2 linked regions of the Flexivirga oryzae genome follow. The main gene of each other region encodes a partner of the protein of the gene in region 2 in a complex. Links are inferred from orthologs where the notes say so. Each region holds a gene or a part of one and is shown on either strand. Other genes may lie near its edges.

Region 1 (5,095 bases), 2.3 Mb from region 2 along the record:
CTCGGTGTCAACGTGCCGGGAGCGCTGCTCAGCCTGGGTGACGGGCACGCGAGACAGGGCGAGGGCGAGACCTGCGGAGTCGCGGTGGAGACGGCGATGGACACGGTGTTCGCCGTCGAGCTGATCAAGGGCGTGCCGACTCCGTGGCCGCGGCTCGAGGACGACACCTTCATCATGTCGACCGGGTCGGCCCGCCCCCTGGAGGACGCCTTCCGCATCAGCCACGCCGACCTGGTGCAGTGGATCTGCGACGGGCTCGGGCTGTCACCCATGGACGCCTACCAACTCGTGTCCCAGACGGCGCTCACCCCGGTCGCGAACGTGTGCGACTCCAACTACACCGTCGTGGGCAAGGTCGCCAAGTCGCACCTGCCCGGCTTCACCGGGTATGCCGGCGTGCACGACCGGCTGCGGACGCTCGCAGCCAGCATCCGCTGAAGCGAGTGTCCCGGGTCGTCAGACTGCGAAGAGTTGCGACGGATCGCGGAATGCCTTGAATTCCAACGCGTTTCCCGAGGGGTCGAGGAAGAACATGGTCCACTGCTCACCCGGCTCGCCCTCGAACCGGGCGTACGGCTCGATGACGAAGTCGATGCCCGCTTCGACGAGCCGTGCCGCGAGCTGCCGGAAGCGCTCGACGGTCAGGACCAGGCCGAAGTGCGGCACCGGAACCTCATGGCCGTCGACCGGGTTGGTCCCGGCGACGGCGCGTCGGTGCCCGTCGACCTGGTGTCCGTCGACGTTCCAGTCGGTCCAGCGCTCATCCGACCGCCCCCGCGGGAAACCCAACACGTCCCCGTAGAAGTGCCGCGCCGCGTCGATGTCGGCCACGGGGATGGCGAGATGGAACGGCGGGAGGCTCGGCTGTTCAGTCATGCGTGCAACCTACTGCGCAGCGTCACGCGTCGTGGCCGGCGGCATACCGCATCGCGGCCGCGATGTCGGCGTGTTGCCAGGCGAAACCGGTGCGCTGGAGCACCGTGGGCGCCATCCGGGTGCTGGCGAGGGCGTCGCCCGCCAGCTCGCCCAGCACGACCCGGAGCGCCGGCCCCGGGGCGGGCACGAAGGCGGGCCGATGGAGCTCCCGGCCGAGCGCACGCATCGCGTCCCGCTGCCGGACCGCCGCGGCATCGGGGACGCAGAGGTTCACCGGGCCGGTGATCTCGGGGTGATCGATCAGATGGACCAGGGCTCGCACCTCGTCGGTGAGTGAGATCCAGGACCACCACTGCCGTCCGCTGCCCAGCGGTCCGGCCAGGCCCAGCTTGGCGAGGGGGAGCACCCGCGCCATCAGGCCGCCGTGCGGGGCGATCACCAGGCCGGTGCGGGCGAGGGCGACGGGTGCACCGGCGGCTGCCGCCGGCGCGGTCGCCGCCTCCCACGCGGCCACCAGATCGACGAGGAACCCGTGACCGGGCGTGGAGTCCTCGTCGACGAGCTCCTCGCCGCGGTCGCCGTAGTAGCCCATCGCCGAGGCGTTGACCAGGCGCACTGGGGTGTCGAGCTGCTCGACGGCGCGCGCGAGCGTGCCGGTGCTGTCGAGCCGGGAGTCGAGCAGTTCCTGCTTGTATGCCGCCGTCCACCGCTTGTCACCGATGCCCGAGCCGGACAGGTTCACGATCGCCGAAACACCCTGCAGGTCGGCCGGATCCAGCCGGCCGGACGCGGGATCCCACCGGACCTGGCCCGGACCGTCCGGTGGGCGGCGCACCAGGCGCACCACCTCGTCGCCGCGTTCCCGCAGAGCTGCGGTCAGCGTCGTGCCGATGAGACCCGACGAACCGGTGATCGCGATGCGCATGGCGTGCTCCTGATGATCTGCTCCGGTTATGCCAAACGCGCGCCATACACCGCGTTCGGCATAACCGGAGCGACGGCTCAGACCTCGAAAGCACCCTCTTCGAGGCGCGCCTTCATCGCGACGAGGAACCGAGCGGCGTCCGCGCCGTCCACGATCCGGTGGTCGTAGGACAGCGCCAGGTAGACCATCGACCGGATCGCGATCGTCTCGCCGCCGTCACCGTCGGTCACGACGACCGGACGCTTCACGACGCCGCCGGTGCCGAGGATGCCGACCTGCGGCTGGTTGATGATCGGGGTGTCGAACAGCGCACCGCGGCTACCGGTGTTGGTCAGCGTGAACGTGCCGCCGCCGAGCTCGTCCGGGGTGACCTTGTTGGTGCGTGTCCGCTCGGCGATATCGGCGATCTTGCGCGACAGCCCGGCGATGTTCAGGTCGCCCGCGTCGCGGATGACCGGCACCATCAGCCCGCGCTCGGTGTCCACCGCGATGCCGAGGTTCTCCTGCGGGTGGTAGACGATCGAGTCCTCTTCGACGCTGGCGTTCAGCTGCGGGTAGGCCTTGAGGGCCTCCACCGCCGCCAGCGCGAAGAACGGCATGAAGCTCAGCTTCACACCCTCGCGCTGCTCGAACGCCGCCTTGGAGCGTGCACGCAGTCGGGCGATCTTGGTGACGTCGACCTCGACAACGGTCGTCAGCTGGGCCGAGACCTGCAGCGACTCCACCATGCGCGCCGCGATCAGCTTCCGCATGCGGGTCATCTTTTCGGTGGTGCCGCGCTTCGCCGACACCTCGGGGACGGCGCTCGGAGCTGCCGGGCTCGCCGCCGGTGCGGCAGCGGCCGGTGCCGGAGCCGCCGCGGGTGCGGGCTCGGCCGGCTTCGCCGCGTCGAGCACGTCCTGCTTGCGGATGCGGCCACCCACCCCGGTGCCGGTGACCGAGGCGAGGTCGACGCCGTGCTCGGCCGCGAGTTTGCGGACCAGGGGAGTGACGTATGACGCCGGCTCACGGTCACCCGAAGCCGCAGCAGCCGGAGCGGCCGGCGCCGGAGCGGCGGCTGCCGGGGCAGCGGCTGCCGGGGCAGGGGCTGCGGGTGCCGGGGCTGCGGGCGCGGCCGGAGCAGGTGCGGCCGCAGGAGCCGGGGCAGCGGCTGCCGGAGCGGGCGCAGCCGGAGCGGCCTCGGCGGGCTTCGCCTCGGCAGCAGGAGCCGACCCGCCCGAGCTCTCGCCGCCGATGATCGCCAGGTCGGCGCCGACCGGAACGGTCTCGTCCTCCTGGACCAGGATCTTGGTCAGCTTGCCGGCCACCGGGGACGGCACCTCGGTGTCGACCTTGTCGGTGGAGACCTCCAGCAACGGTTCGTCGACCTCGACGTCCTCGCCCTCGGCCTTGAGCCAGCGGGTGATGGTGCCCTCGGTGACCGACTCGCCGAGCGCCGGCATGGTGATCTTCTCGCCACCGGTCACTTCGCCGCCGGAGGATGCCGGAGCCTCGGCCGCCGGTGCTGCAGCTGGCTCCGCTGCAGCAGCAGGTGCTTCGGCCTGAGCGGGCTCGGGTGCGGACTCCTGCTGGCCGCCGGACCCGGAGTCGCCGGCGGGCGCTGCCGCACCGTCGCCGATGACGGCGAGGTCGGCGCCGACCGGCACGGTCTCGTCCTCCTCGACGAGCACCTCCTGCAAGGTACCGGCGACGGGGGAGGGGATCTCGGTGTCGACCTTGTCGGTCGAGACTTCGAGCAGCGGCTCGTCGACCGCAACCTCCTCACCGACCTGCTTGAGCCATCGAGTCACGGTGCCCTCGGTCACCGACTCGCCGAGTGCGGGCATTGTCACGCGTTCAGACATGAACTCAAGTCTCCTAGATCTGATGGCTGGTGTGCAGGGTTATCTCACGCCCGGGCGTTTCTGTCTCACGCATGGGCGTGCAAGGGCTTCCCGGCGAGGGCGAGGTGTGCCTCGCCGAGAGCTTCGTTCTGGGTCGGGTGAGCGTGGATCATGCTCGCGACGTCCTCGGGCACGGCCTCCCAGCCGACGATCAGTTGCGCCTCGCCGACCTGCTCGCCCATCCGGGCGCCGATCATGTGCACGCCCACGACGGCGCCGCCCTCGGCGCGCACGACCTTGACGAACCCCTGGGTCTGCAGGATCTGGCTCTTGCCGTTGCCGCCGAGGTTGTGTTCGGCGGTCGACACCTCGCCGTACTTCTCGCGAGCGGCCGCCTCGGTGAGGCCGACCGACGCGATCTCCGGGTCGCAGTAGGTGACGCGCGGTATGCCGGACTCCTCGATCGCGATCGGCGCCTGGCCGGCGATGTCCTCGGCCACGAAGATGCCCTGGGCGAAGCCGCGGTGCGCGAGCTGCAGACCCGGCACGATGTCGCCGACGGCATACACGCCCGGGACCCCGGTCCGGCACCGCTCGTCGGTGACCACGTAACCGCGGTCGAGGGTGATGCCGGCCTCGGCATACCCGAGGTCGTCGGTGACCGGGCCGCGACCGACAGCGACGAGCAGCAGGTCGGCGGTGAGCGTGTCGCCCGACTCCAGGGTCACGGTGACCTCGTCACCGGTCTGGGTCGCCGACGCCAGTTTCGCACCGGTGAGTGCCTTGATCTTGCGCTTCCGGAAGGCCCGCTCGAGCTGCTTGGAGATCGCCTCGTCCTCGGCGGCGACCAGCCGCGGCAGCGCCTCCACGATCGTCACCTCGGATCCGAATGACGAAAAGACAGAGGCGAATTCGACGCCTATGACGCCGCCGCCGAGGACGATCACCCGGGACGGCACCTCATCGAGGGTGAGTGCCTCGTCGCTGGTGACGATGCGCCCGCCGATCTCCACCCCGGGCAGCGTCTTGGCGTAGGAGCCGGTCGCCAGCACGATGTTCTTGCCGGTCAGCACACGGTCGCCCACCGTGACCGTGGTCGGCGAGGTGAGTCGGCCGGCGCCCTCGACGAAGGTGATGTCGTGCGCCTTCACCAGGCCCTGCAGCCCCTTGTAGAGGCGGCCGATGACGCCGTCCTTGTAGGCGTGCACGCCGCCCATGTCGACCGACTCGAAGGTGGTCTTGACACCGAACCTGGCACCGTCGCGTGCGCTGTCGGCGATCTCCGCCGCATGCAGCAGGGCCTTGGTCGGGATGCAGCCGCGGTGCAGGCAGGTGCCGCCGACCTTGTCCTTCTCGACCAGTGCGACCCGCATCCCGAGCTCCGCCGCGCGGAAGGCGCAGGCGTAGCCGCCGCTGCCGCCGCCGAGGATCACGAGGTCGAAGTTGTCGGCAGTTGCCGTCATGCCCGGAA
Region 2 (6,568 bases):
GATGCCGAGGTTGTAGGTGGACAGGTCGATCCCGGAGTGCGGGGTGCGCGCGACCACGCGGGAGACCCAGCCGAGCGCCTTGGGGTCCCCGAACCCGGCGACGAAGGAGTCGCCCACGAAGCACAGGCCGATGCGACGGTCACCCTCGGCGACGTGAAAGCGAGCGGTGGGGCTGAACTCGGGTTCGCTGCCTTCGTGGTGGTTGGTCACGTGGGACATTCTCACTCATCCTCGTCGTCGAGACGGGCAAGCCAGGTCGCGAGTCGCTCCACAGGGGTCTCGAAGTCGGGGTTCAGGTCGACGAAGGTGCGTAACTGATCGGACAACCAGCCAAGGGTGACTTCCTCGTCGCCACGGCGCTCGGCGAGCTCTTCGATGCCTCGGTCGGTGAAATACACGATTGCAATGTAGTCCCGCGGTCGGCCTGTGGTGCGGCGGGATCGGAGGCATGGGTCAGCCGGGAGAGACGTATGCGCTGACACTGCACGGTCGCCGAGTGGGGACGATCCAGCCCGTCCAAGCCGCCTCGGGTGCCACCCCACCGAAGAGGACCGGCCCGGTCGACCCGTCAGTCTTCGCTCACCACGAACTGCGCACCGCTGACTCAGTCGACGACTTGCTGGAGGACATGAAGGGGGGTGGTGACGGACTTCTATGTCGACACTTCAGTCGCCGGACGGATCGTGCTGGGCCACTCGCCGGCCGCGGGCGTGGCGTCACACGTCATGTATGACGATTCGCTGCCCACCTGCCGCCAGCTCGATGTCGCTCCGGTTGGAGGTGACGACTGCGTCCCCTCGTCGCAAGGCGCCCTCGGTGACCGCGAGGTCAACGGTGTCGTCGAGGCCGGAACTCGCGGCCAATACGCCGATCGCGCGGGCCCGTGACTCGACCAGTGGTTCGATCCGACAACCCTTCAGCGCTCGTGACAGATTATGCTGCGGGCCGCCGCGCCACACCTCACCGAGCACCCCTGCAGGAACTGTCGGCACGATGCCGTGGGTCAGCGCCGCGGAGTGGAGCGACCAGAGCAGCCGATCGTTCGCTTCGGCGGCGATGAGCGCGCCGGTGTCGTAGGTCAGTCCGCTCACGACGCTGCGGCCCCGCCGGTCTGCTTCGCGAGGAGCCCGTCCAGAAGGGCTTCGCCGGCGGCGCGCTCTGCAGCGGTGAGGGCGCCCGCCTCGGACTCCCACTCCGCCACTCCTTGCAGCCCCTCGCGGAGGCGCAACTGGCGCTGGGCGGCCGCCGACAACCAGGCCGAAAACGACACGCCGTCCTCCGCAGCTACCGTTTCGATCCGTCGGGCCACGTCGTCATCAAGTGATACAGATCGCTTGCTCACCATGACCCTACGGTAGCACCGATGGTATTACTGAGGTTTCCTCGCGTTGGCGACGAGACGGGCCGCACACCAAGTTGGTGTGCGGCCCTGACGGTTGCTGGTCTCAGCGGTTGAAGGACTCGCTCAGCAGTTGTTCGCGCTGCTCGTCGTGGCGCTTGTGCGAGCCGGTGGCCGGGGCCGCGGACGCCGCACGCGACACCAGCCGCAGCGGGCGGGTCTCGCCCAGCGGTGCGAGCAACTCGGGCAGGTTCAGCGCCATGAACGGCCAGGCACCCTGGTTGCGCGGCTCGTCCTGCACCCAGACGACCTCGGCGTTCGGGTACTTCGCCAGCTCGGTCGCGATCTCCTGCGCCGGGATCGGGGCGAGCTGCTCGACGCGCACGATGGCCGTCTGCTGGTCGCCGCGCTTGGTGCGCTCGGCCTCCAGGTCGTAGACGACACGCGAGGACGCCAGCAGCACCCGGGTGACCTCGGTGTTGTTCAGCTGCGCCTGGTCGGCGAGCACCGGCTGGAAGCGTCCGCTGGTGAAGTCCTCCGTGCTGGAAGTTGCGGCCTTCACCCGCAGCAGTTGCTTCGGTGTGAAGACGATCAGCGGCTTGCGCGGGCGAGCCGCTGCCTGGCGACGCAGCAGGTGGAAGTACGACGCCGGCGTCGACGGGTAGGCGACCGTCATGTTGTCCTCGGCGAACAACTGCAGGTAGCGCTCGATGCGCGCCGACGAGTGGTCGGCGCCCTGGCCCTCGTAGCCGTGGGGGAGCAGCAGCACCACGGAGGAGCGCTGCGCCCACTTCTGCTCACCGGAGCTGATGAACTCGTCGATGATCGTCTGCGCGCCGTCGGCGAAGTCGCCGAACTGCGCCTCCCACAGCACCAGCGCGTCCGGCCGCTCCACCGAGTAGCCGTACTCGAAGCCCATCGCGGCATACTCGCTCAGCAACGAGTCGTAGACCCAGAACCACGCCTGGTCCGGCGACAGGTAACGCAGCGGCGTCCACTCGTTGCCGTTGGTGTGGTCGATCAGCACCGAGTGGCGCTGCACGAACGTGCCGCGGCGGCTGTCCTGCCCGGCGAGGCGCACCGGGGTGCCCTCCATCAGCAGCGAACCGAACGCGAGCAGCTCGCCCATCGCCCAGTCGATGCCGCCGCTGGTAGTCATGTCCGCGCGCCGCTCCATCAGCTTGGCGAGCTTCGGGTGGACGGTGAAGCCGTCGGGCGGGCTCACCCACGTCTTGCCGATCCGCAGCAACTCGTCGCTGCTGATCGCGGTGTCCAGGTAGCTGCCGTCCGCCCGGGAGTCGTCCGCCTCCTGCGCCGACGGGCGCTCCAGGCCGCCGTGACCCTCGGCGTCGGTGCCGACTGAGCTGTCCGCCGCCGGTGCGGAGGCCTCCTGCTTGGCCGCCTTGGTCTCGGTGAAGACCCGCTCCAGTTGCGCCTGATAGTCCTTCAGCGCGGCCTCGGCCTCGTCCGGGGTGATGTCGCCGCGGCCGATAAGGGCCTCGGTGTAGAGCTTGCGGACGCTGCGCTTGGACTCGATTAGCTTGTACATCATCGGCTGCGTCATCGACGGGTCGTCGCCCTCGTTGTGGCCACGGCGGCGGTAGCACACCATGTCGATGACGACGTCGCGGTTGAACTTCTGGCGGTATTCGAATGCCAGCTCCGCGACACCGACGCACGCCTCCGGGTCGTCCCCGTTGACGTGGAAGATCGGCGCCTGCACCATCCGCGCGACGTCGGTGCTGTATGTCGAGCTGCGGCTCTGCGACGGCGCCGTGGTGAAGCCCACCTGGTTGTTGACCACGATGTGGATCGTGCCGCCGGTGCGGTAACCGCGCAGCTGGGACAGGTTGAGCGTCTCGGCGACAATGCCCTGGCCGGCGAACGCCGCGTCACCGTGCATCAGGATCGGCAGCACGGTGAACGCCGCACCGGCCAGGTTGATGCGGTCCTGCTTGGCGCGGGCGATGCCCTCGAGCACCGCGTCGACCGCCTCCAGGTGCGAGGGGTTGGCGGCGAGGTAGACGCTCGTGCTGTTGCCCGCGTCGGAGGTGAAGGTGCCCTCCGTGCCCAGGTGGTACTTCACGTCGCCCGAACCCTGCACCGACTTCGGCCGCGGGTTGTCCTCGAACTCCCGGAAGATCTGCCCGTAGGACTTGCCGGCGATGTTGGCCAGCACGTTGAGGCGGCCGCGGTGCGGCATACCGATGCAGACCTCGTCCATGTCGTTGTCGGCGGCCTCGGAGATGATGCGGTCGAGCATCGCGATGACCGACTCGCCGCCCTCCAGCGAGAAACGCTTCTGCCCGACATACTTCGTCTGCAGGAAGGTCTCGAACGCCTCAGCGGCGTTGAGCCGGCGCAGGATGCGCAGCTGCTCGGCGCTGGACTGCTTCTCGTAGCCCTTCTCGACCTTGCTCTGGATCCACGCCCGCTGCTCCGGGTCCTGGATGTGCATGTATTCGATGCCGATCGAGCGGCAGTAGGCGTCGCGCAGGATCCCGAGGATCTCGCGCAGCTTCAGGAACGGCTTGCCGCCGAAACCGCCGGTCGGGAAGGTGCGGTCCAGGTCCCACAGCGTCAGGCCGTGGGTGGTGACCTCGAGGTCGGTGTGCGCCCGCTGCTTGTATTCGAGCGGGTCGATGTCGGCCATCAGGTGACCGCGCACCCGGTAGGCGTGGATCAGCTCCTGGACGCGCGCCACCTTGTTGATGTCGTCGTCGTGGCCCGCCTCGATGTCCTGCACCCAGCGGATCGGCTCGTAGGGGATCTTCAGCGACTGGAAGATGTCGTCGTAGAAGCCGTCCTCGCCGAGCAGCAACTGGTGCACCACGCGCAGGAACTCGCCCGAGACGGCGCCCTGGATGACGCGGTGGTCGTAGGTCGAGGTCAGCGTGATGATCTTGCTGACGGCGTTCTTGTTGAGCGTGTCGACGCTCGCGCCCTGCCACTCGGCCGGGTATTCGAGCGCGCCGACGCCGATGATTGCCCCGGCGCCCTTCATCAGGCGCGGGATCGAGTGCACCGTGCCGATGCCGCCCGGGTTGGTGAGGCTGATCGTGGTGCCGGCGTAGTCGTCGAGGGTCAGCTTGTTGCTGCGCGCCTTGCGGACCATCTCCTCGTATGCCGCCCAGAACTGCGCGAAGTCCATCTCCTCGGCGCCCTTGACGCTGGGCACGACGAGGGTGCGCGACCCGTCTTCCTTCTGCAGGTCGATCGCCAGGCCGAAGCCGACGTGGCCGGGCTTGATGAGGGTCGGCTTGCCCTTCTCGTCCTCGCCGAGCGCGTAGTTCATCTCCGGCACCAGCTTGAGCGCCCGGATGATGGCGTAACCGATGATGTGGGTGAAGCTGACCTTGCCACCACGGCTGCGGGACAGGTGGTTGTTGATGACGATGCGGTTGTCGATCAGCAGCTTGGCCGGGACCGCGCGCACGCTGGTCGCGGTCGGGACCGTGAGGCTGGTCTCCATGTTGGAGACGATGCGGGCGGCGACGCCCTTGAGCGGCACGCTCTGGTCCTCGGCGGGGCCGACCTCCGGCACCTTCGGTGCGGACGCGTCGCGCGCGATGACCTTGCCCTCGGACAGCTCCCAGTCCTTGGGGTCGGGGCGCGGTGCCTCCTTGGGCGCCTGCCGGGCGGCGCCCTTGGGCGGCTCGGGGGCGGCGGGCGTGGCGGGGGCCGCAGGCTTGGTGGCCGGGGCGCTCTGTGCTGCGGGGGCCGCCGGTGTCGCGGCGGGGGCCGCGTCCGCCGTGGCGGGGGTGCTCGTCGTCTGGCCGTTGCCGACGGGCGTGGTGCTGGGCCGGTAATCCTCGAAGAAGCTCCACCACGCCTTGTCGACGGAGTTCTTGTCCTGTTTGTACTGCTCGTAGAGCTCGTCAACGAGCCATTCATTGGGTCCGAATGTCGCGAGGGGGTCAGGCGACTGGGATGACACGCGAATGCGCCTCTTTCGTCAAGGTCGGCACGGCCATGCTGAGGATGTCCGGCTATGCGGGTTTCAGGCGTATGACGACAGGAGTCGGCATACAGATCCAGCGTAACGTGAAGGGGCAGGTCCGCCACACCTGGTCCACGGTGTGTGCTATGGAGAATTTTCGCGGTTTTTCCGGCGTGTCGTCCGTAGACCGGTGGATGTCGTGGGTGACCGTCGGTCCGTGCCCGCAGGCGATGCTTGACCAGCATCGAATCGCGACATATCGTGTTTGACGAACACGCGATATGTCGCGAAGTGTGCACCGCGGTGGCTGAGTAAGGGTGAGGCGTTGCATTGAGTAGCCGGCGAGGAACGAGCCGGCGTATCGAAATGCACGAGCCCGCATCGAAGTCCTGCGGTCTCCAGAACGACGACGAGGAGAGAACGACATGGCGCAGCAGTGGGAGATCAGCGACCCGAAGTTGCTCGACGTGGGTGGCGAGGGCGAGCGTGTCGCCGCGCTGACCGTCGCGCTGATCGGGGGGCACGTCGACGTGGTCACCCACACCGACTCAGGTGCTGCCAGCGTGGAGGTTCAAGAGGTCGTCGGGCCGCCGCTGAAGGTCACCTGGGACGGGCACAAGCTCGAGATCAGCCACGTCAAGTCCGAGGGATCGAGCATGTGGGAGACGATCAAGGGCCTCGGCAGCGGCTCCGGACACGTGCGCGCCCGGGTGTCGGTCTCCATCCCGAACGACGCCAAGACCAGCATCAACACGGTGAATGCCGGAGCGGTCGTGAGCGGCATACATGCCAACTCCTCGCTCAACACCGTCAGCGGTGATGTGGCGGCCGACGACCTCGACGGCCGCATCGAGATCAACGGCGTGTCAGGCACGTTCGAGGGGCGCAACCTGCGTGGGCGGCTCGAGGCCAACACCGTCTCCGGGGCGATGACCGTGCATCACAGCGCCCTCGACCCGATCGAGCTGAACGGCGTCTCCGGTGACATCACGCTCGACCTGACCGACTTCCGGACGCGGGTGGAGTCCAACACGGTGTCCGGTGACGTGACGGTGCGGGTGCCGCAGGGCGGCGGCTACCGGGTGAAGGTGTCGACGATGTCCGGCGCGGCCATCGTCGACGGCATGAAGCTGGGCGGTAAGTGGCACCGCGGGGGAGAGGCGCGTGACGGCGACGAGTCGTTGCGGATCTCGGCGAACTCCATGTCCGGCGACGTCGTGGTGTTGCGGGCGGCGCCCGCGGCCGGACCGGACCTGTCCAAGGATCCGTCATGAGTCCCGTTTTTGCGC

What was found.
Region 1: FHU39_RS00885 (region 2) and sucB share a complex: the UniProt entries of both Escherichia coli proteins name them as parts of the 2-oxoglutarate dehydrogenase (OGDH) complex. The link is inferred for Flexivirga oryzae from one-to-one orthologs.

What each region holds. Positions count from the first base shown.
Region 1 is NZ_JACHVQ010000001.1:2,459,954-2,465,048, reverse strand. The notes cover bases 1,263-4,173. They hold sucB (2-oxoglutarate dehydrogenase, E2 component, dihydrolipoamide succinyltransferase), read right to left. Parts: upstream 3,646-4,173; coding sequence 1,879-3,645; downstream 1,263-1,878. Other genes in these bases: lpdA (dihydrolipoyl dehydrogenase), read right to left, coding at 3,711-4,173; FHU39_RS11630 (TIGR01777 family oxidoreductase), read right to left, coding at 1,263-1,801. Also shown: FHU39_RS11640 (acetamidase/formamidase family protein), read left to right, coding at 1-438; FHU39_RS11635 (VOC family protein), read right to left, coding at 457-876; more of FHU39_RS11630, read right to left, coding at 899-1,262; more of lpdA, read right to left, coding at 4,174-5,087. UniProt on the Escherichia coli protein: E2 component of the 2-oxoglutarate dehydrogenase (OGDH) complex which catalyzes the second step in the conversion of 2-oxoglutarate to succinyl-CoA and CO(2).
Region 2 is NZ_JACHVQ010000001.1:181,630-188,197, forward strand. Bases 1,246-5,629 are described here. They hold FHU39_RS00885 (multifunctional oxoglutarate decarboxylase/oxoglutarate dehydrogenase thiamine pyrophosphate-binding subunit/dihydrolipoyllysine-residue succinyltransferase subunit), read right to left. Parts: upstream 5,283-5,629; coding sequence 1,446-5,282; downstream 1,246-1,445. Other genes in these bases: FHU39_RS00880 (hypothetical protein), read right to left, coding at 1,246-1,345. In the rest of the region: FHU39_RS00865 (GDSL-type esterase/lipase family protein), read right to left, coding at 1-219; FHU39_RS23910 (DUF6104 family protein), read right to left, coding at 222-398; FHU39_RS00875 (twitching motility protein PilT), read right to left, coding at 717-1,091; more of FHU39_RS00880, read right to left, coding at 1,088-1,245; FHU39_RS00890 (DUF4097 family beta strand repeat-containing protein), read left to right, coding at 5,705-6,553; FHU39_RS00895 (PadR family transcriptional regulator), read left to right, coding at 6,550-6,568. UniProt on the Escherichia coli protein: E1 component of the 2-oxoglutarate dehydrogenase (OGDH) complex which catalyzes the decarboxylation of 2-oxoglutarate, the first step in the conversion of 2-oxoglutarate to succinyl-CoA and CO(2).